DNA from 3 places in the Bradyrhizobium sp. CCGE-LA001 genome. Region 2 is predicted to be linked to each of the others. Evidence: predicted binding sites of a transcription regulator. Region 2 holds the regulator's gene; each other region holds the start of a gene.

Region 1 (6,100 bases), 1.2 Mb from region 2:
GGCCATGTCGGCGACGGTGCCGTCCATGTGGTCGTTGAAGGCGAACAGGTCGACGCGGCCTTCGGCGAGCCACTGGCTGATCTCGGCTTCGGCGTCGAGATTGTAGGTCTCGTGGCGCAGGTGGAAGCGGGTGTCGGCGGCGAATTGCGGGCGCTGTCGCTCGATCGCCTCCATCAGGCCGCGCGCATTGTCGGCGCTGCGCAGGCCCGGTTCCCACGAGCAGGTCGTGGCGTGAAACACGGTGGTGATGCCGTTGCTGATCGCCTGACGGTCACTGTCGGCGAGCGCGACGTCGATCGGAAAGTCGACGCCGGCGCGCGGCATCATCTGGCGCTCGAAGGCATCGCCATGCAGATCGACGATGCCGGGGAGCACGAGCAGGTTGCGCGCATCGATCGCCAGCCGCGAACGGCCGCGTGAGCCATCGATCTCTACAATGTCCGCTCCGGACACGAGGAGTGAGGTTTCGACGAGCTCGGCGCCGATCAGGGCCCGGCCGCCTTCAAGGAATATCTCTGTCACGCGACCGCGCTTCGTTTGCTGGGAGACCCGGGGAAGGAGCTCGCCTGTGCTTCGTATGTCGCCAGGAAATCTTCAATCCCGAGCTTGCGGAAATCAGGCAGCGCTTTGCGCAATTTGTCGTGATCCCAGTCCCACCAAGCCAGCTTCGCGAGCCGTCCGGAAATTTCCTCCGAGAACCGCCGCCGCACGATACGGGCGGGATTGCCGGCGACGATGGTGTAGGCCGGTACGTCCTTGGTGACGATGGCGCCGGCCGCAATCACCGCACCGGTGCCGATGTTGCGGCCCGGCAGCACGATCGCGCCATGGCCGATCCAGACGTCATGGCCGATATGGACGTGATGCTGGCGCCGCCAGGCGAAGAATTCGGCATCGTCGCTTTCGCCTTCGAAATAGGCGCTGGATCGGTAGGTGAAGTGCGCCTGCGTCGCGCGGTGCATCGGATGATTGCCGGGGTTGATGCGCGTCATCGCAGCGATCGAGCAGAACTTTCCGATGGTGGTGTAGGTGATCTGCGCATCGTTGACGACATAGGAGTAATCACCCATCGCCACTTCATGCAGGATGGTGCGCGCGCCGACCTCGGTATAGGCGCCGAGCCTCGTCTCGTGCAGTGTGGCCGAAGGGTCGATGGTCGGCTGAATCGAAAGAGCTTTGGCTGCCATATCGTATCCAGGGCGTGGGCGGAGCGTTCCTCTTCGAGCGGTTTGATGACGATGTCATGACGTAGCGATGACAGGGGATGAGCTGTGGAGGATCGCCGCACCGCAACGCTGATGTCACACAAGTGTCAAGCGCCGGCGTTAGCGGTGGGCCCCAGCTACTCTGGAGCCCTGCATGCTGGTGGTTGAAGGTCTGACGTGCCGCTTCGGCGCAAAAGCCGCGGTGGACGACGCTTCGTTTCAAATCTCTCCCGGCGGTTTCGTCGGTGTGATCGGACGTTCCGGTGCCGGCAAATCGACGCTGCTCCGGGCCGTCAACCGCCTGGTGACCCCGACCCAGGGCAGGATCCTGTTCGACGGTCTCGACGTCACTGCGCTGCGCGGCAAGGAGCTGCGTCAGTGGCGGGCGCGTTCGGCGATGATCTTCCAGCAGTTCAACCTGGTCGGCCGGCTCGATGTCCTGACCAATGTCCTGATGGGGCGCCTCGCCACGATGCCGGCCTGGCGCTCGCTCTCGCAAATCTGGCCGGAACAGGACAAGGCGCTGGCGATGTCTGCGCTGGAACAGTTCGACATCGCGACGCTCGCCGCGCAGCGCGCCGACCAGCTCTCCGGCGGCCAGCAGCAGCGCGTCGCGATCGCCCGGGCCCTGGTGCAGCAGCCCGACATCATCCTCGCCGACGAGCCGATCGCCTCGCTCGATCCACGCAACACCAAGATCGTGATGGATGCGCTGCTGCGCATCAACAAACATTTCGGCATAACGGTGCTCTGCAACCTGCATTCGCTCGATCTCGCGCGCAGCTATTGCGACCGCCTGATCGGCATGGCCGCCGGCCGCGTGGTGTTCGACGGCGCACCGTCCGCGCTGACCGACCGCGTGGCGCGCGAGCTCTACGATCTCGAAGCCGCCGACGTCATGGGCGGCGCGCCCGTCCCGGCGCCCGAGGGCGTTCCGGCACTCGGAACGGCTGCGGCTGCCTGAGCCGCGTTGCGTTGCAAGTGTTTGCGTCAACCGACCCCAACTGATGATGAAGAGGGTATCATGCTCACTCGTAGATTAGTCCTCGCCGGCGCCGCTGCGCTCGCTTTTACGGCCTCCGCCTCGGCCAACGACTGGAAGGCCAAATATCCCGAGCTGACCTTCGCGGTCGTCCCGGCCGAGAACGCCTCCGGCGTGACCGAGCGCTGGGCGCCGTTCGTCAGCTATCTCTCCAAGGAACTGGGCGTGAAGGTCACGCTGCGCATTGCCAACGACTACGCCGCCGTCATCGAAGGCCAGCGCGCCGGCAACATCCAGATCGCGAGCTACGGCTCGGCCTCGTTCGCCCGCGCCCGCCTGACCGGCGTCAAGACCGACGCCTTCGCCAACGACATCAACGCCGACGGTTCGACCGGTTATTACTCGGTGTTCTTCGTCAAGGCAGGCAGCGCCTACAAGAAGATCGACGACCTCAAGGGCAAGAACCTCGGCCTCGTCGACCCCAACTCGACCTCCGGCAACAACGTGCCGCGCTTTGAACTCGACAAATTGGGCATCCACGACGCCGACACCTATTTCAGCAAGGTTGTCTTCACCGGCAGCCACGAGAACGCGATGCTGGCGCTGGCGCAGGGCACGGTCGACGTCGCCGCCAACCAGTGGACCAGCGACAACGATTCCACGCTGGCGCAGATGCTGACCAAGGGCATGCTGAAGAATGCCGACGGCTCGCCGATGAAGAAGGACGATTTCCGCATCGTCCACAAATCGGCGCCGATCATCAACGGACCCTACGCCTATAATTCCGATCTGCCCGATGACGCCAAGGCCGCCATCGCCAAGGCGTTCTTCGATGCGCCGACCAAGGACAAGGCCGCATTCGATCGTCTCTCCGACGGCCAGAAGAAGGGCTTCCATGCCGCCACGACCAAGGATTGGGATGGCACGATCGAGCTGATCAAGTTCGTCGATGCGCTACGCAAGAAGAAGGCGTCCTGATCTCAGGGCGATGCAACTGGAGCCGGGTCGATGGGCCCGGCTCTTTCTCTTTTTTGCGAGCCAATTCCTGACAAGATGACCGTCGCGGTTTCGATCCTTCCCGAGCAGCAGCTCGCCGTGCTCAACGCGGCCTATCGCCAGGCGGTCGCGCGCAGGCGATGGCGCCTCTTTCTGGGAACGGTGGTGTTCGCCGCGGCGCTCTTTCTCGCCGCGGTCGGCGCCGAAGTGAATCTGCGGACGCTGTTCACCTATTTCGGCAACTTCGTCAGCTATTTCGACCGCATCCTCACGCTCGACAGCGGCCAGCGGGTCTGGACCGATGTCGGCGAGTGGCTGTGGGGCTGGCGCAAATGGCTGAAGATGCTGGCCGAGACGCTGCTAATCTCCTATGTCGGCACGCTGATCGGCGCGACCTTCGCCTTCATCCTGAATTTCTTCGCGGCCGAGAACACCTCGCCGGCGCCCTGGCTGCGCTTCGTGGTGCGGCGTCTGCTCGAATTCGCCCGCACCGTTCCCGGCATCGTCTTCGCACTGGTCTTCGTCATCGCCTTCGGGCTCGGTCCGATGGCGGGCGTGCTCGCGATCGCCATCCACTCCACCGGTGCGCTCGGCAAGCTGTTCTCGGAGATCGTCGAGAATGCCGACATGAAGCCGGTCGAGGGCATCCGATCCACCGGCGCGAGCTGGCTCGCCTGCATGCGCTTTGCCGTGGTGCCGCAGGTGACCGCGGGCTATGCCAGCTATGCGCTGCTGCGCTTCGAGATCAACGTCCGCGAGGCCTCGGTGATGGGTTTCGTCGGTGCCGGCGGCATCGGCCAGGAGCTCGTCGTCGCGATCCGCAAGTTCTATTACTCCGACGTCAGCGCGATCCTGCTCACCATCATCGTCACCGTCTTCGTCATCGACATCACCACCGGCTGGCTGCGCGGCCGCCTGTTCGGCAAGGAGGCGCGGGCGTGACGAAGCAGGAGGTCGACACGCGAGAGATGCGTGCGCGCTACCCTGATGTGTTCGACCGGCCCGCCTCGGCGCGGCTGGCGACGCCTGCAATGATCGTGGCGGCGTTCGCGATTCTCATCTACGGCCTGGTCGATCTCGACTTCTCGCCGTCACGCTTCGTCGCCGGCCTTAGTCAGCTCGGCTGGATCGGCCGGATGATGATCCCGCCCGATCCGGGCTCCTCGCTGCCGGTCTACCTGAAGGCGCTGGGCGAGACGCTGTCGATCGCGCTGCTCGGCACCACGCTCGCCGCCATCTTCGCGCTCCCCGTCAGTCTGCTCGCCGCGCGTAACGTGGTGGCGTCGAAAATTCTGCGTTTCCCCGTCCGCCGTGTCCTCGATTCGATCCGCGGCGTCGACACGTTGATCTGGGCGCTGGTCTGGATCAACGTGGTCGGGCTCGGCCCGTTCGCCGGCGTGCTCGCCATCGCGGTCGCGGATTTCGGCGCGTTCGGCAAGCTGTTCTCGGAGGCGATCGAAGGCGCCGACCAGAAGCAGGTCGAAGGCATCCGGGCCTCCGGCGGCAGCGCACTGCACGAGATCCGCTTCGGCCTGTTGCCGCAGGTCCTGCCGGTGATCGCAGGCCAGGTGCTCTATTTCATCGAATCCAACACCCGCTCGGCCACCATCATCGGCATCGTCGGCGCGGGCGGCATCGGCCTCCAGCTCGCCGAGCAGATCCGCGTGCTCGAATGGCAGAAGGTGTCGTTCCTGATCCTGATGATTCTGGTCGCGGTCGCCGCGATCGATTTCATCTCGAGCAAGCTGCGCTTCGCGATCATCGGCAGGCGAGCTATCGCCTGAACGATGGTGCTCGCCGCGGACCTCCACTTCCCTTCTCCCCTTGTGGGAGAAGGTGGCGCGAAGCGCCGGATGAGGGGTATGCCTCCCCAAACTCAGACTAACATTCGCGGAGACGTACCCCTCACCCGTCTCGCCGCTGCGCAGCGAGCCACCCTCTCCCGCAAGGGGGGAGGGGAAGAAGCAACTCACCCGTTCTCCACCAGAAACTCCACCCGCTCTGCTGCGAAGCGCGAGTGCTTGGTCACCAGCGGCTTGCCGTCGAGATCGTGGTCGGTCGCATCGACCACCAGGATCGGACGGCCCAGCGCGAGATCCAGCCGTGCGGCGTCGGTCGCGTCGACGATGCCGGCCGTGATCCGCGTCGCGCCGCGGCGATAGTCGCGCACATCATAATGCTCCAGCAGCTTGGTCATGGAGCGCGTCGCCGCAAACACGGTGCCGGCGTCCGGAAACCGCTCCGCTGACAACCATGTGGTGGAGACGCAGATCGGCGTACGATCGGCGAGGCGGATCGCCTCGATCCGCACCAACGGGGCGCCGGTCTTCAATCCCAGTTCCCTCGCCAACTCGCGCGTGGCGACATCGCCGGTCGTCTCGATCAGCCGGCCATGCGGCTCGCGTCCTTCGGCGCCGACGATCTCGGAAAAGCGCGTCCGCGAGCGTAGCGGATAGGCGAGCTTCTGCGCCTCGACATAGGTCCCGCTGCCGCGCTCGGCCCGCACCAGGCCGCGCTCGGCAAGCGCCGCCAGCGCGCGCCGCACTGTGTGGCGGTTCACGCGATAGGTTTCCGCGATCTCCACTTCGCCCGGCAGCTTGTCGCCGGCGGCAAAGCGGCCGTCGGCGATGCCGCGCTCGATGCCGTCGGCAACGAGGCGCCACAACGCAACGCCCGACGATGCAGTGTCTTGCATGCTCATATCGCTGGTCAGCCTAGCCCGAAAATCACGGCTTTGTCACGAAACAGTCATGGCGCTCCCGTATGAAGTTGTCTAGTATCATAGACAACTTCATGGCGGCAAGATCGGTGAGGCGGTGACCCAGCACAACAACCAGCAAGCCCAGCGCAAGGCCGCGATGGCCGTGCTGGCGCACGCGGAGGCGGGCGAGATCGCCGCCCGCCTCCGCAACTTGGC
Region 2 (6,100 bases):
CCGAGATGGGGGGCATCGCCGAGCGCATGATCGTCGACTCCGTCGACGCGCTGATCCGCCGCGACGTCGCACTCGGCCAGCGCGTCGTCACCATCGACGCCGAGCTCGACGCGCTGCAGAAGCGCATCGAGGAGCGCGCCGTGCTCACCATCGCCCGCCGCCAGCCGATGGCGGTCGACCTGCGCGAGATCGTCGGCGCCATGCGCGTCGCGACCGATCTGGAGCGCATCGGCGACCTCGCCAAGAACATGGGCAAACGCGTCGCCGCGCTGGATGCGGACTTCCATCCGCTGAAGCTGTTTCGCGGCCTCGAGCACATGACCGACCTCGTGCAGCAGCAGGTCAAGTCGGTGCTGGACGCCTATGCCGCGCATGACCTGCCGGCGGCGATGGCGGTGTGGAAGGGCGACGAGGAGGTCGACGCCATCTGCACCTCGCTGTTCCGCGAGCTCCTCACCTACATGATGGAGGATCCGCGCAACATCTCGTTCTGCATCCACCTGATGTTCTGCGCCAAGAACATCGAGCGGATCGGCGACCACGCCACCAACATCGCCGAGACCGTGTTCTACATGATCGAGGGTCAGGCGATGACCGACAAGCGGCCGAAGGGCGACATGACGACCTTCGCCACGACGGTCCCGAATACCTGACGACTTAAGGAGCGACGACCACATGGGCGCACGCATTATGGTGGTTGAAGACGAAGAAGCTCTCACCGAGCTTCTGCGCTACAACCTCGAAGGCGACGGCTATGACGTGGAGACGGTGATGCGCGGCGACGACGCCGACACTCGCCTCAAGGAACACATCCCCGATCTGATCGTGCTCGACTGGATGCTGCCGGGGCTGTCAGGCATCGAGCTGTGCCGGCGTCTGCGCACCCGTCCCGAGACCAAGCAGCTGCCGATCATCATGCTCACCGCGCGCGGCGAGGAGAGCGAGCGGGTGCGGGGTCTTGCGACCGGCGCCGACGATTACATCGTCAAGCCGTTCTCGGTGCCGGAGCTGCTGGCGCGGGTGAAGGGCCTTCTGCGGCGGGCAAGCCCGGAGCGGCTCGCCACTGTGCTGGCCTATGGCGACATCGAGCTCGACCGCGACAAGCGCCGCGTCGCGCGCTCGGGCCGGCCGATCGATCTCGGCCCGACCGAGTATCGCCTTCTGGAGTTCTTCCTGGAGCATCCGGGCCGCGTGTTCTCGCGCGAGCAACTGCTCGACAGCGTCTGGGGCCGCGACATCTACATCGACGAACGCACCGTCGACGTCCATATCGGCCGCCTGCGCAAGCTGCTCAATCTCGGCCGCGAGCAGGACCCGATCCGCACGGTCCGCGGTGCCGGCTATGCGCTCGACGATCGGTTTGCGAAGGCGGAGCAGACGTAAGGTTTTTGAGTTTGTTCGCTGGCAGCTGTGGCTACAATCTCAACTGTCGTCCCGGGGCGCGCGCAGCGCGAACCCGGGACCCATAAACACAAGACGTGGTTGGGCGACGACTCGGTGTGACCATCTCGCGCAACACTTGCGCCCTGAGGTTATGGATCCCCGCGTTCGCGGGGGTGACACCGAGCAATTGGAGCCGTCATCGCGCGACGGCTGCTGTCCTTGCAGTCAGTTAAACCCCGCTCACCGCGTGCTCGGCTTGGCCGGCGCGCGCCGACGATCCGCTGCGGGCTGATAGGCGACGCGCGAGTGCTGGGCGCAGTAGGGCAGGCCGGAGAGCGCCTTGCCGCCGCAGAAGAAGAAATCCGGGCTCGAGGGATCGCCGACCGGCCAGTGGCAGGTCGCCTCGTTCAATTCCAGCAGCGACAGCCGCTGGCTCATCGGCACCACGTTGTCGTAGGTGACGGGCTCTGCCTCGACCTCGACCTCGAAGGCCTGCGCCAGCGCGGTGTTGCCGCGTGAGATCGGACGGGTCACCCGCATCATGTGCTGCGCCGGACGCGCCTTGCGCGGCCGGGGCGCGGCCGAAGACGGACTCTTGGCGCGGCCGGACAGGCCGAGCCTGTGCACTTTGCCGATCACGGCATTGCGGGTCACATTGCCGAGCTCAGCCGCGATCTGGCTGGCCGAAAGTCCGGCCTCCCAGAGCTTTTTCAGCTGCTCGACGCGATCATCGGACCAGGTCAAAACCGTCATTGCACCCTTTCCCTCGCTGCGCGCCGCCATCCTGGGGCCTCGCAGCGAATGCCTAAGCCTTGAAAAAACCCGTGCCGCCAGAATCCCTTAAGGCTCGCCGGGCGCGCAACGAGCGCCCGAACGTTTACGCCGGTACATGAGGACTCTTGGGATCAGAACCGCTGCACGAGATGTCGTATCTGACAGTCCAAACGCTACAATATGGCGTGACTCCCGCGCAAGAGTCCGCCGACTCGCTTCCACATGTTCCGTGGTGAAAACCCCGCAAAATCGGCACCGCAAGACTACGGAATCAGCGTTTCGCGAGGCTTTCCGGGCGGCATTGACACCCGTCTTGCCAGGCATAAGATAGTGCCGCGTGCCGCCCTTAAAAGGCGGCACGTTTCGTTTTCCGGACCGGTCAATGGTGCGCTGCGCAAGGCATACCAGGCAGGTCTCAACATTCAAATGCAACATCCAAGTGATGGTCATGACCAACAGCGCCGCGCCGCATCTGCTTCCCGTTTTCGCCAGGGCCGACCTTGGTTTCGAGCGCGGCGAAGGCTGCTGGCTGATCGCGACCAATGGCGATCGCTATCTCGATTTCACCTCGGGTGTTGCGGTGAACGCGCTCGGCCATTGCCATCCGGCGCTGGTCAAGGCCTTGCAGGAGCAGTCGACGAAGCTCTGGCACATGTCGAACCTGTTCCAGAGCCCGGATGGCGAGAAGCTCGCCGTGCGCCTGTGCAACGAGAGCTTTGCGGACTTCGTGTTCTTCTGCAATTCCGGCGCCGAAGCGCTGGAGGGTGTGATCAAGCTGGTCCGCCACCATCACTTCTCCAAGGGCCATCCGGAACGCTATCGCATCATCACCTTCGAAGGCGCCTTCCACGGCCGCACGCTGGCGACGCTGGCCGCGACCGGATCTGCAAAATATCTCGAAGGTTTCGGCCCGCCGATGGACGGTTTCGACCAGGTCCCGCATGGTGACATCGACGCCGTGAAGAAGGCGATCGGTCCGCAGACCGCCGGCATCCTGATCGAGCCGATCCAGGGCGAGGGCGGCGTGCGTTCGTCGACGCCCGCCTTCCTCAAGGCGCTGCGCCAGCTCTGCGACGAGAAGGGTCTGCTGCTCGCTTTCGACGAAGTGCAGACCGGCATGGGGCGTACCGGCGATCTCTTCGCGCACCGGCGCACCGGCGTCACGCCTGACGTGATGTCGCTGGCCAAGGCGCTCGGCGGCGGCTTCCCGATCGGTGCGGTGCTGGCCACTGCGGAGGCGGCCGCCGGCATGGGGCCCGGCTCACACGGCTCGACTTTCGGCGGCAATCCGCTCGCGATCTCCGCTGCGAATGCCGTGCTCGACGTCATGCTCAAGCCCGGCTTCTTCGATCACGTGCAGAAGATGTCGCTGCTGCTCAAGCAGAAGCTCGCCTCTGTGATCGACCGCCACCCCGATATCGTCAGCGAAGTCCGTGGCGAAGGTCTGCTGATCGGCATCAAGGCGGTGGTGCCTTCGGCTGATCTCGTTGCCGCCTTGCGCAACGAAAAGCTGCTCACGGTCGGTGCCGGCGACAATGTCGTGCGCTTCCTGCCGCCTCTGATCGTCACCGAAGCCGAGATCGAGGACAGCGTCGGGCGGCTCGAGCGTGCTTGCGCTGCGATCTCGTCCAGTCAGACCAAGCGGGCGGCAAGCTGATGAGCAAGTCGCCGAGACACTTCCTCGACATCAACGAGCTCCCGTTGTCGGAGCTCAAGCGCATGCTCGCCGCATCCTCCGCCATGAAGGCGAAGCAGAAGGCGCATCAGCCGGTCAGGCCGCTCCAAGGCAAGACGCTGGCGATGATCTTCGAGCGTCCTTCGACGCGGACGCGGGTGTCGTTCGACGTGGCCATGCGCCAGCTCGGCGGTGAGCCCATCATGCTCACCGGCGCCGAGATGCAGCTCGGCCGCGGCGAGACCATCGCCGACACCGCGCGCGTGCTGTCGCGCTATGTCGACGCCATCATGATCCGCATCCTCAATCACGAGGCGCTGCTGGAGCTTGCCGCCTATGCGACCGTGCCCGTCATCAACGGCCTGACGCGCCGTTCGCATCCCTGCCAGGTGATGGCCGACCTCATGACCTACGAGGAGCATCGCGGCCCGATCGAGGGCAAGACGGTGGCCTGGACCGGCGACGACAACAACGTGCTGGCGTCCTGGGCGCACGCCGCCGAGCGCTTCAAATTCCAGCTCAATGTTGCGACGCCTCCGGAGCTCGCACCCAAGAAGGTGATGCGCGACTGGATCAAGGCGACCAACGCGCCCATCGTGCTCGGCACCGATCCGGAAGCCGCGGTGAAGGGCGCCGACTGCGTCGTCACCGACACCTGGGTGTCGATGGGCGACAAGGAGGGCGAGCATCGTCACAACGTGCTCAAGCCGTACCAGGTCAACGGCAAGCTGATGTCGCTGGCCAAGCCCGACGCGCTGTTCATGCACTGCCTGCCGGCCCATCGCGGCGAGGAGGTCACGGACGAAGTGATCGACGGCCCGCAATCGGTCGTGTTCGACGAGGCCGAAAACCGTCTGCATGCGCAGAAGGGCATTCTGGCCTGGTGCTTCGACGCGGTGAAGTAGCGCCGGTGGAAGCCCGGCGACCGCCTTGCACACACTGTCGTCCCGGACAAGCGCCGCACAGCGGCGCGCCGATCCGGGATCCATAGCCACAGGAAGTTGTTTGGCGAGGACTCGGGGTTGTCATCTCGCGTTGTGATGTAATCATGTGGCTATGGGTCCCGGGCTCGCGCTTTGCGAGTCCCGGGACGACACTGATCTTGTCGTGCTTTCGTGTGATCCATTCTGCATCCGGATCGCACCCCCTTCCAATCCCCATCTCAGACCCCAGATAGAGCGCCATGGTTTCCCAATCTCCTGACATGAAAGCCGGGCCCGAAGGCCCGGTTCGCGCACCATCAGCGGTTCCGATCGATGACGCCGTGCTGCCTTACGAGGTCGATGCGCTCGACGTGCGCGGCCGCTTGGTGCGGCTTGGCCCGGCGCTCGACGACATCCTGACCAAGCACGATTATCCCGCGCCCGTCGGCAAGCTGCTCGGCGAGGCCATCGTGCTGACGACGCTGCTCGGCTCGGCGCTGAAATTCGAGGGGCGCTTCATCCTCCAGGCCCAGACCGACGGTCCGGTGTCGTTCCTGGTCGTCGATTACATGGCCCCGGATCGCCTGCGCGCTTACGCGCGCTACGATGCCGCGCGTCTCGGCGAGGCCAAGGATTCTGGCTTGAACTCCGGCGCGCTGCTCGGCCGCGGCCATCTCGCCATGACCATCGATCAGGGCCCCGACATGAGCCGCTATCAAGGCCTGGTCGCGCTCGACGGCGGCGGCCTGGAAGAGGCCGCCCACGAATATTTCCTGCGCTCCGAGCAGATCCCGACGCGCGTGCGCCTTGCGGTCGGCGAGGAATGGCGCTCGAGCGACGGCGGCAAGCATCGCTGGCGCGCCGGCGGCATGCTGATGCAGTTCCTGCCGAAGGCGCCGGAGCGCGCACGGCAGGCGGACCTGCATCCCGGCGATGCGCCCGAAGGCACCGAGGTGCACAGCGTCACGGAAGACGACGCCTGGGTCGAGGCGCGCTCGCTGATCGAGACCGTCGAGGACGTCGAGCTGATCGATCCCGAGCTCTCCGGCGAGCGGCTGCTGTTTCGGTTGTTTCACGAGCGTGGTGTGCGTGTGTTCAACCCGCTGTCGCTGAAAGCGCAATGCTCTTGCTCGCGCGATGCGGTCGCCTCCATGCTGAAGAGCTTTTCGGCTGACGATCGCGCCGCGATGGTGAAGGACGACAAGGTCGTCGTGACCTGCGAGTTCTGCTCGTCGGTGTACCAGTTCACGCCGGATGAGGCGGGCGTGGAGGACGCGTAGGGCCTCGCTGCGCTCGCAAGGACGCGGTCGCGAAGGCTGTTTGCCACACCCTCGCTGTCATCGCC
Region 3 (6,100 bases), 530 kb from region 2:
GCCGGCGCTCGCCTGCGACGCCGCACTGCTGTCGCCCTCGACCGGCATCATCGACAGCCACGCCTACATGCTCTCGCTGCGCGGCGAAGCCGAGGACGCGGGCGCGGCCTTCGCGTTCCACACGCCCCTGGTCCGCGCCAAGGCAGCCGCCGGCGTGATCGAGATCGAAGCCGGCGGCGAAGCGCCGATGACCCTGCAATGCAGCCTCCTCGTCAACGCCGCAGGGCTGTCGGCGACGATGGTGGCGCGCAACATCGAGGGCATGCCGCTGGACCGCATTCCGCCGGCCTATCTCGCCAAGGGAAACTATTTCAGTTGCAATGCCAGGGCGCCGTTCTCGCGCCTGATCTACCCGGTGCCCGAGCCCGGCGGGCTGGGTGTGCACCTGACGCTGGACATGGCGGGGCAGGCCCGCTTCGGGCCCGACGTCGAGTGGATCGAGACGATCAACTACGAGGTCGACCCGTCACGTGCCGAGCGCTTCTACCCTGCGATCCGCAGATATTGGCCGACGCTGCCCGACGGCGCGTTGATGCCGAGCTATTCGGGCATCCGTCCGAAGATCGTGCCCCCGGCGGTGGCCACGCAGGATTTTCTGATGCAGGGCCCGCGCGATCACGGCGTCACAGGTCTGATCAACCTGTTCGGCATCGAATCGCCGGGGCTGACGTCGTCGCTCGCGATCGCGGATCACGTTGCCGAGCTCGCAGACATCTAAGCGCCGTGCGAATAAGCGTCGTGCAAACATCTTTGCACGGCGCGTGCGTCCTCGCAGCAGGGATGAGCGCAAAGGCGTCATCCCTGCGGGAAGGGTTAGATCAACTCTACATTGTTACGGGGGTACTAGTGGAGCGTGTCGCCAGATTGCTTCAGACGCTCGATCTGGTCCTTGACCATCAACTTCCGGCGCTTCAACTCAACAATTTGCAGGTCGTCTGTTGAAAGGTGCACGAGAGCTTCGTGCAATTCGTTTTCGAGAAGTTTGTGCTTCCGCTCCAATTCAACAAGATGTGCCTGAATTGTCATTCGAAACCTCCTCGGTAGGGTTGAACCTCAGGATTCGATCCGGACGAGCAAGTCTACATCACCGATTCGTTCTGTCGACGGATATCCGTCGTCGCTCCGTCATTTTTGAAAATTCATATGTAACGAAGCGTGAGTACGGGAACCGCGCGGGAAAAATCCATGATATCAATGCGCTTGCGCCGCCCCTCGGCGATCCGCAGAAATATGTTGCGGGAGATCGTCGAGCGGCGGCCCGAGATCGCTTGCGATCACGCCGCGCAAGGACGATAATTTCCACAGGGCATCCACAGCCCAGATCTCACGCCTATCGGTTTTCGGCCACCGCAGACATGACCAATGAAGACGAGCGTGAGCTCGAAGCCGAGCTCACCCGGTTGCAGCAGGAACACCGAGATCTCGATGCGGCGATCGATGCATTGCATCAATCGCCCGCCCCCGACCTGTTGCGGCTACAGCGGTTGAAGAAACGCAAGCTGTTGCTGCGCGATCGCATCGCGTTCATCGAAGACCAGATCACACCCGACATCATTGCCTGAGCGTGTTGAGCCGATCTCGCGGCCGCTCGCCGCATCTGAATCCGCTTGACTCGAAAAGAACAAAATAGGAACATTCGACACCCCAGCGCCGCGGAAAACGCCGGCGGACGAGGCCAAGGGACCACGCCAAAGAACACGCCAGACAAGGCAGAAGGACCACGCAGATGCCGGCAACCGCCCTTCTCGACAACAGCCATTATGAACAAGCCTGCGATCAGGCGATCGCGATGTGCGACGGCAATCTGCGCAGCACCATCAAGGCGCTGATCATGGCCAACGAATATCTCGAGACGGAGCTGGAAGAATTGCAGGCGGCGATTGCCGCCGGCTGCATTCCCGAGACCTCGCGGAGCAAGAGCAGCGCCGCCTGAGCTTCACCATTGGAGCGCAACGCCATGTCAGATGTAACCTATTACGTTGCAATGCCCTTCCTGATCGATGCCGATGGCTCGCCGGTCGCCGGCGCCGCCGAGGAATGCCAGAGCTCCTCGGCAGCGTTGCGGCGCGCCGAGGCCTTGTCGCGTGGTGCAGGCAACATCGGTGCGGTTGCATTCAGCCGCAGCGGCGACCCGATGACCGGCGAGTTCGGCGACGCCACGCTGCTGCGCAAATTCGGCAACGTGCCGGAAGATCTGGCCACGCTGTAACGTCACCTGCTCACCAGCCTGATCCGCGGCTCGTGCCGCCGGTGCGCCTTGCGCACATACATGGCGGCATCGGCCTCCTCCAGGGCACGGCCGGCGTCGGACTGCGCTCCCAGCAGCGCCACGCCGGCGGAAGCGCCAGCAGTCACCTGCTGGCCCCGAAAGGTGAATGACAGCTCGTCGACCGCCTGCTCGAAGATGGCGGCCTTCGCCATGGCGTCGGTCTCGCTGAGATTCCACAGCAGCAGCGCGAACTCGTCGCCTCCGAGACGGCCCACCACGTCCGAGGCGCGGACCTGACGCGTCAGCGTCGCCGCAATCGCCTTGAGCACCTCGTCGCCGGCAGCGTGTCCAAAGGAATCGTTGATCGGCTTCAGCCGATCGACGTCGAGCACGATCAGCGCCCCGCTGGCGCGGTAGCGCTTCATATAGGCAACGGCACGTTGGAGCGCGCGCTCGAACCCGCGCCGGTTCGGAATCTCCAGGAGGAAATCGGTGTCGGCGGCCGCCTCGAGCTCCGCGACCCGGCGCTCGGCCGCCTTGAGCTTGCTCCGCAAGCCGCGGATGATCGCCTTGGTTGTATCCGTGGCCGCATCGGGCGGCGTTCGCCGCTGCCGCGGCCCGGCGGAGCGCTTGGCAGCAGCTTTGGAGCGGGTGGCGCTGGTCTTCCGGCCCATTTTGGCCTTCGCAGCACGCGCCCTTTTTGGCTTCTTCATGGGCATCCTGCTCAATGAAGGCTTGCGGGGATTCACCAAGACAGGATAGTGCATTCCCTTCTCCTTGCCACCGCCTTGCGAGCCGCCGGCCGGAACCATTAATCTGGCCTATCTTTCTGTTTTCCGAGCACAATTGACGTCATGACCGCGCCGATCGCCATCATCATGGGAAGCCAGTCGGACTGGGACACGATGCGGCATGCCGCCGATACGCTCGCCGCGCTCGGCGTCTCCGCCGATACCCGCATCGTTTCGGCACACCGCACCCCCGACCGCCTGTTCGCTTTCGCCAAGGGCGCCAAGGCCGCCGGATACAAGGTCATCATCGCCGGCGCCGGCGGCGCCGCGCATCTGCCCGGCATGGCGGCCGCGCTGACGGAACTGCCGGTGTTCGGCGTGCCCGTCGAATCGAAGACGCTCAAGGGCCTCGATTCGCTATATTCGATCGTGCAGATGCCCGCAGGCATCCCCGTCGGCACCCTCGCCATCGGCAAGGCCGGCGCGATCAACGCGGCGCTGCTGGCCGCCTCCGTGCTGGCGCTGTCCGACCCGGCCCTGGCGAATCGCCTTGCCGCCTGGCGCAAGGCGCAGACCGATGCGGTGGCCGAGCACCCGGAGGACAAGGCGTGACCGAGGCTAGGCAGGTTACGCTGAAGCCCGGTGACACCATCGGAATCCTCGGCGGCGGACAGCTCGGCCGGATGCTCGCGATGGCTGCGGCGCGGCTCGGGCTGCGTTGTCAGGTGTTCTCGCCCGATCCGGATTCGCCGGCCTTCGACGTGGTCCTGAATGCGACCTGCGCCGAATATGCCGATGTCGAAGCGCTCGAGCTGTTCGCCAATGACGTCGACGTCATCACCTACGAATTCGAGAACGTGCCGTCGGCGGCCGCGATGGTGCTGGATGCCCGCCGCCCCGTGCTGCCCAACCGCAAGATCCTCGAGACCACGCAGGACCGGCTGGCGGAGAAGGATTTCGTGACGAAGCTCGGCATCGGCACCGCAGCCTATGCGGACGTGACGTCGGTCGCGTCGCTGCGCGAGGCGATCGTCAGGATCGGGCTCCCGGCCGTGCTGAAGACCCGCCGGTTCGGTTATGACGGCAAGGGCCAGGCCATCATCCGCGAGGGCGACGACATCGCGAAGGTGTGGACCAGCCTTGCCACCAAATCGGCGATCCTGGAAGCCTTCGTGCCGTACGAGCGCGAGATCTCCGTGATCGCCGCGCGCTCCGCCACGGGCCAGGTCGAGTGTTTCGACGTCACCGAGAACGAGCACCGCGACCACATCCTGAAGATCTCGCGCGCACCCGCGCAGATTCCCGATTCGCTCGCCGAGGACGCGCGCAGCATCGCCGGCAAGATCGCAAGCGCGCTCGACTATGTCGGCGTCCTCGCCGTCGAGATGTTCGTGCTCGCCAATGGCGCCGGGCCCAAGGTGCTGGTGAACGAGATCGCCCCGCGCGTGCACAATTCCGGGCACTGGACGCTGGACGGCGCCTCCGTCTCGCAATTCGAGCAGCACATCCGCGCCATCGCCGGCTGGCCGCTCGGCAAGCCGGTGCGCCACGGCGAAATCGTCACCATGACCAATCTCATTGGCGATGAGATCAACGACTACGGCAAATGGCTGACCGTGCCGGGCGCGACCGTGCACATCTACGGCAAGGGCACCCCGCGCCCCGGCCGCAAGATGGGCCACGTCACCGAAGTCCGGCCGACCAAGGGCAAGTGAGGGGACCGCAGCAAGCGCTGCGATCCCGCTTTGCGCGAAAACGCTCTACGCCGTCTTTACGCCCGCGACGATGCCTGCGGGCTCCTCGCTGAGCCAGCGATAGATCACCCCGCCGAGCGCGCCGCCGATCAGCGGCGCGACCCAGAACATCCAGAGCTGCGCCATCGCCCAGCCGCCGACGAACAGCGCCGGGCCGGTGCTGCGCGCCGGATTCACCGAGGTGTTGGTGACGGGGATACTGACGAGATGGATCATGACCAGCGCGAGGCCGATCGCGAGCGGCGCGAAGCCCGCGGGCGCACGGCCATGGGTGGCGCCCATGATGATGAACAGGAACATCATGGTCATCACCACCTCGGTCAGGAAGCACACGATCATGCTGTACTGGCCGGGCGAATGCGCGCCATAGCCGTTGGACGCGAAGCCCTTGGTGACATCGAAGCCGGGCGCACCGCTCGCGATGACATAGAGCAGCCATGCGGCCACGATCGCGCCCGCCACCTGGGCGATCACATAGGGCAGGATCTGGCCAGCCGGAAAACGGCCGCCGGCGGCGAGGCCGACGGTGACGGCCGGATTGAGATGGCACCCCGAGACGTGCCCGATCGCGTAGGCCATGGTGACGACGCTCAGGCCGAACGCGAGGGATACACCGACCAGGCCAATGCCGACCTGGGGGAAGCCGGCCGCGATCACCGCGCTGCCGCAACCTGCGAATGTGAGCCAAAAGGTGCCGATGGCCTCAGCTGCATATTTTTTCACGTCCATGTGGCGTCTCCCCTGATTTCAGTTCCGGATCAGCTTCCGGAAAACGGCCCACGTTCTGGCGCCAAATCACCCAAATCGCGACCGTACGGAGGTATTTTCGCCGCATTTAATGGCCGAACTTGGTCCAAATCCCCGCTTGGCCGGTGGACATCCAGGGTTTTGTCTGATACATCCGCGCGCTCAAGGTTAAGGGCTTGCGCGTTTCGCCTTCCCCTTTGACTTACCAGAATTCAAATCCGATCCACCTGAAGAGGATGCCGCGTGCAGGTTCTCGTTCGCGATAACAATGTCGATCAAGCCCTCAAGGCGCTGAAGAAGAAGATGCAGCGCGAGGGAATTTTCCGCGAGATGAAGCTCCGCGGTCATTACGAGAAGCCCTCCGAGAAGAAGGCCCGTGAAAAGGCCGAAGCCGTGCGCCGCGCGCGCAAGCTGGCCCGCAAGAAGCTGCAGCGCGAAGGCCTGCTGCCGATGAAGCCGAAGCCGGTGTTCGGCGCCGGCCCCGGCGGTGACCGCGGTGGTCGCGGCGGCCCGGGAGCCGGTCCGCGCGGACCGCGCTGATCGACCTCGTTTAGCAAGACTTCAGTTTTCGATGACGCGGGCCCCTGGCCCGCGTTATTGTTTTGTGAGCGGTGCCCTTCTGGGACGGGGCGCTGCCGATGCGGCACCAAAGCGTGATG

The links. The regulator PhoB, encoded in region 2, activates phosphate uptake and scavenging genes when phosphate is short. The targets are predictions, from matches to a motif close to TGTCATNNANCTGTCAT.
Region 1: the regulator PhoB is predicted to act here: its motif matches at 1,233-1,249, upstream of phnC (phosphonate ABC transporter ATP-binding protein).
Region 3: the regulator PhoB is predicted to act here: its motif matches at 1,113-1,129, upstream of BCCGELA001_RS31975 (YdcH family protein).

Annotation. Positions count from the first base shown of each region.
Region 1 covers NZ_CP013949.1:868,989-875,088, forward strand. Annotated here, with positions in the region: gene BCCGELA001_RS04125 (alpha-D-ribose 1-methylphosphonate 5-triphosphate diphosphatase) at 1-522, opposite strand, end outside; gene BCCGELA001_RS04130 (transferase hexapeptide repeat family protein) at 519-1,187, opposite strand; gene phnC (phosphonate ABC transporter ATP-binding protein) at 1,360-2,169, shown strand; gene phnD (phosphonate ABC transporter substrate-binding protein) at 2,230-3,165, shown strand; gene phnE (phosphonate ABC transporter, permease protein PhnE) at 3,241-4,125, shown strand; gene phnE (phosphonate ABC transporter, permease protein PhnE) at 4,152-4,967, shown strand; gene phnF (phosphonate metabolism transcriptional regulator PhnF) at 5,153-5,884, opposite strand; gene phnG (phosphonate C-P lyase system protein PhnG) at 6,042-6,100, shown strand, end outside.
Region 2 covers NZ_CP013949.1:7,547,446-7,553,545, reverse strand. Annotated here, with positions in the region: gene phoU (phosphate signaling complex protein PhoU) at 1-653, shown strand, start outside; gene phoB (phosphate regulon transcriptional regulator PhoB) at 676-1,383, shown strand; gene BCCGELA001_RS34325 (GcrA family cell cycle regulator) at 1,624-2,136, opposite strand; gene BCCGELA001_RS34320 (aspartate aminotransferase family protein) at 2,606-3,814, shown strand; gene argF (ornithine carbamoyltransferase) at 3,814-4,737, shown strand; gene BCCGELA001_RS34310 (Hsp33 family molecular chaperone) at 5,016-6,035, shown strand.
Region 3 covers NZ_CP013949.1:7,015,064-7,021,163, forward strand. Annotated here, with positions in the region: gene BCCGELA001_RS31970 (NAD(P)/FAD-dependent oxidoreductase) at 1-718, shown strand, start outside; gene BCCGELA001_RS31975 (YdcH family protein) at 844-1,026, opposite strand; gene BCCGELA001_RS31980 (YdcH family protein) at 1,356-1,562, shown strand; gene BCCGELA001_RS31985 (hypothetical protein) at 1,727-1,933, shown strand; gene BCCGELA001_RS31990 (hypothetical protein) at 1,958-2,209, shown strand; gene BCCGELA001_RS31995 (GGDEF domain-containing protein) at 2,212-2,922, opposite strand; gene purE (5-(carboxyamino)imidazole ribonucleotide mutase) at 3,064-3,552, shown strand; gene BCCGELA001_RS32005 (5-(carboxyamino)imidazole ribonucleotide synthase) at 3,549-4,655, shown strand; gene aqpZ (aquaporin Z) at 4,701-5,423, opposite strand; gene rpsU (30S ribosomal protein S21) at 5,685-5,981, shown strand.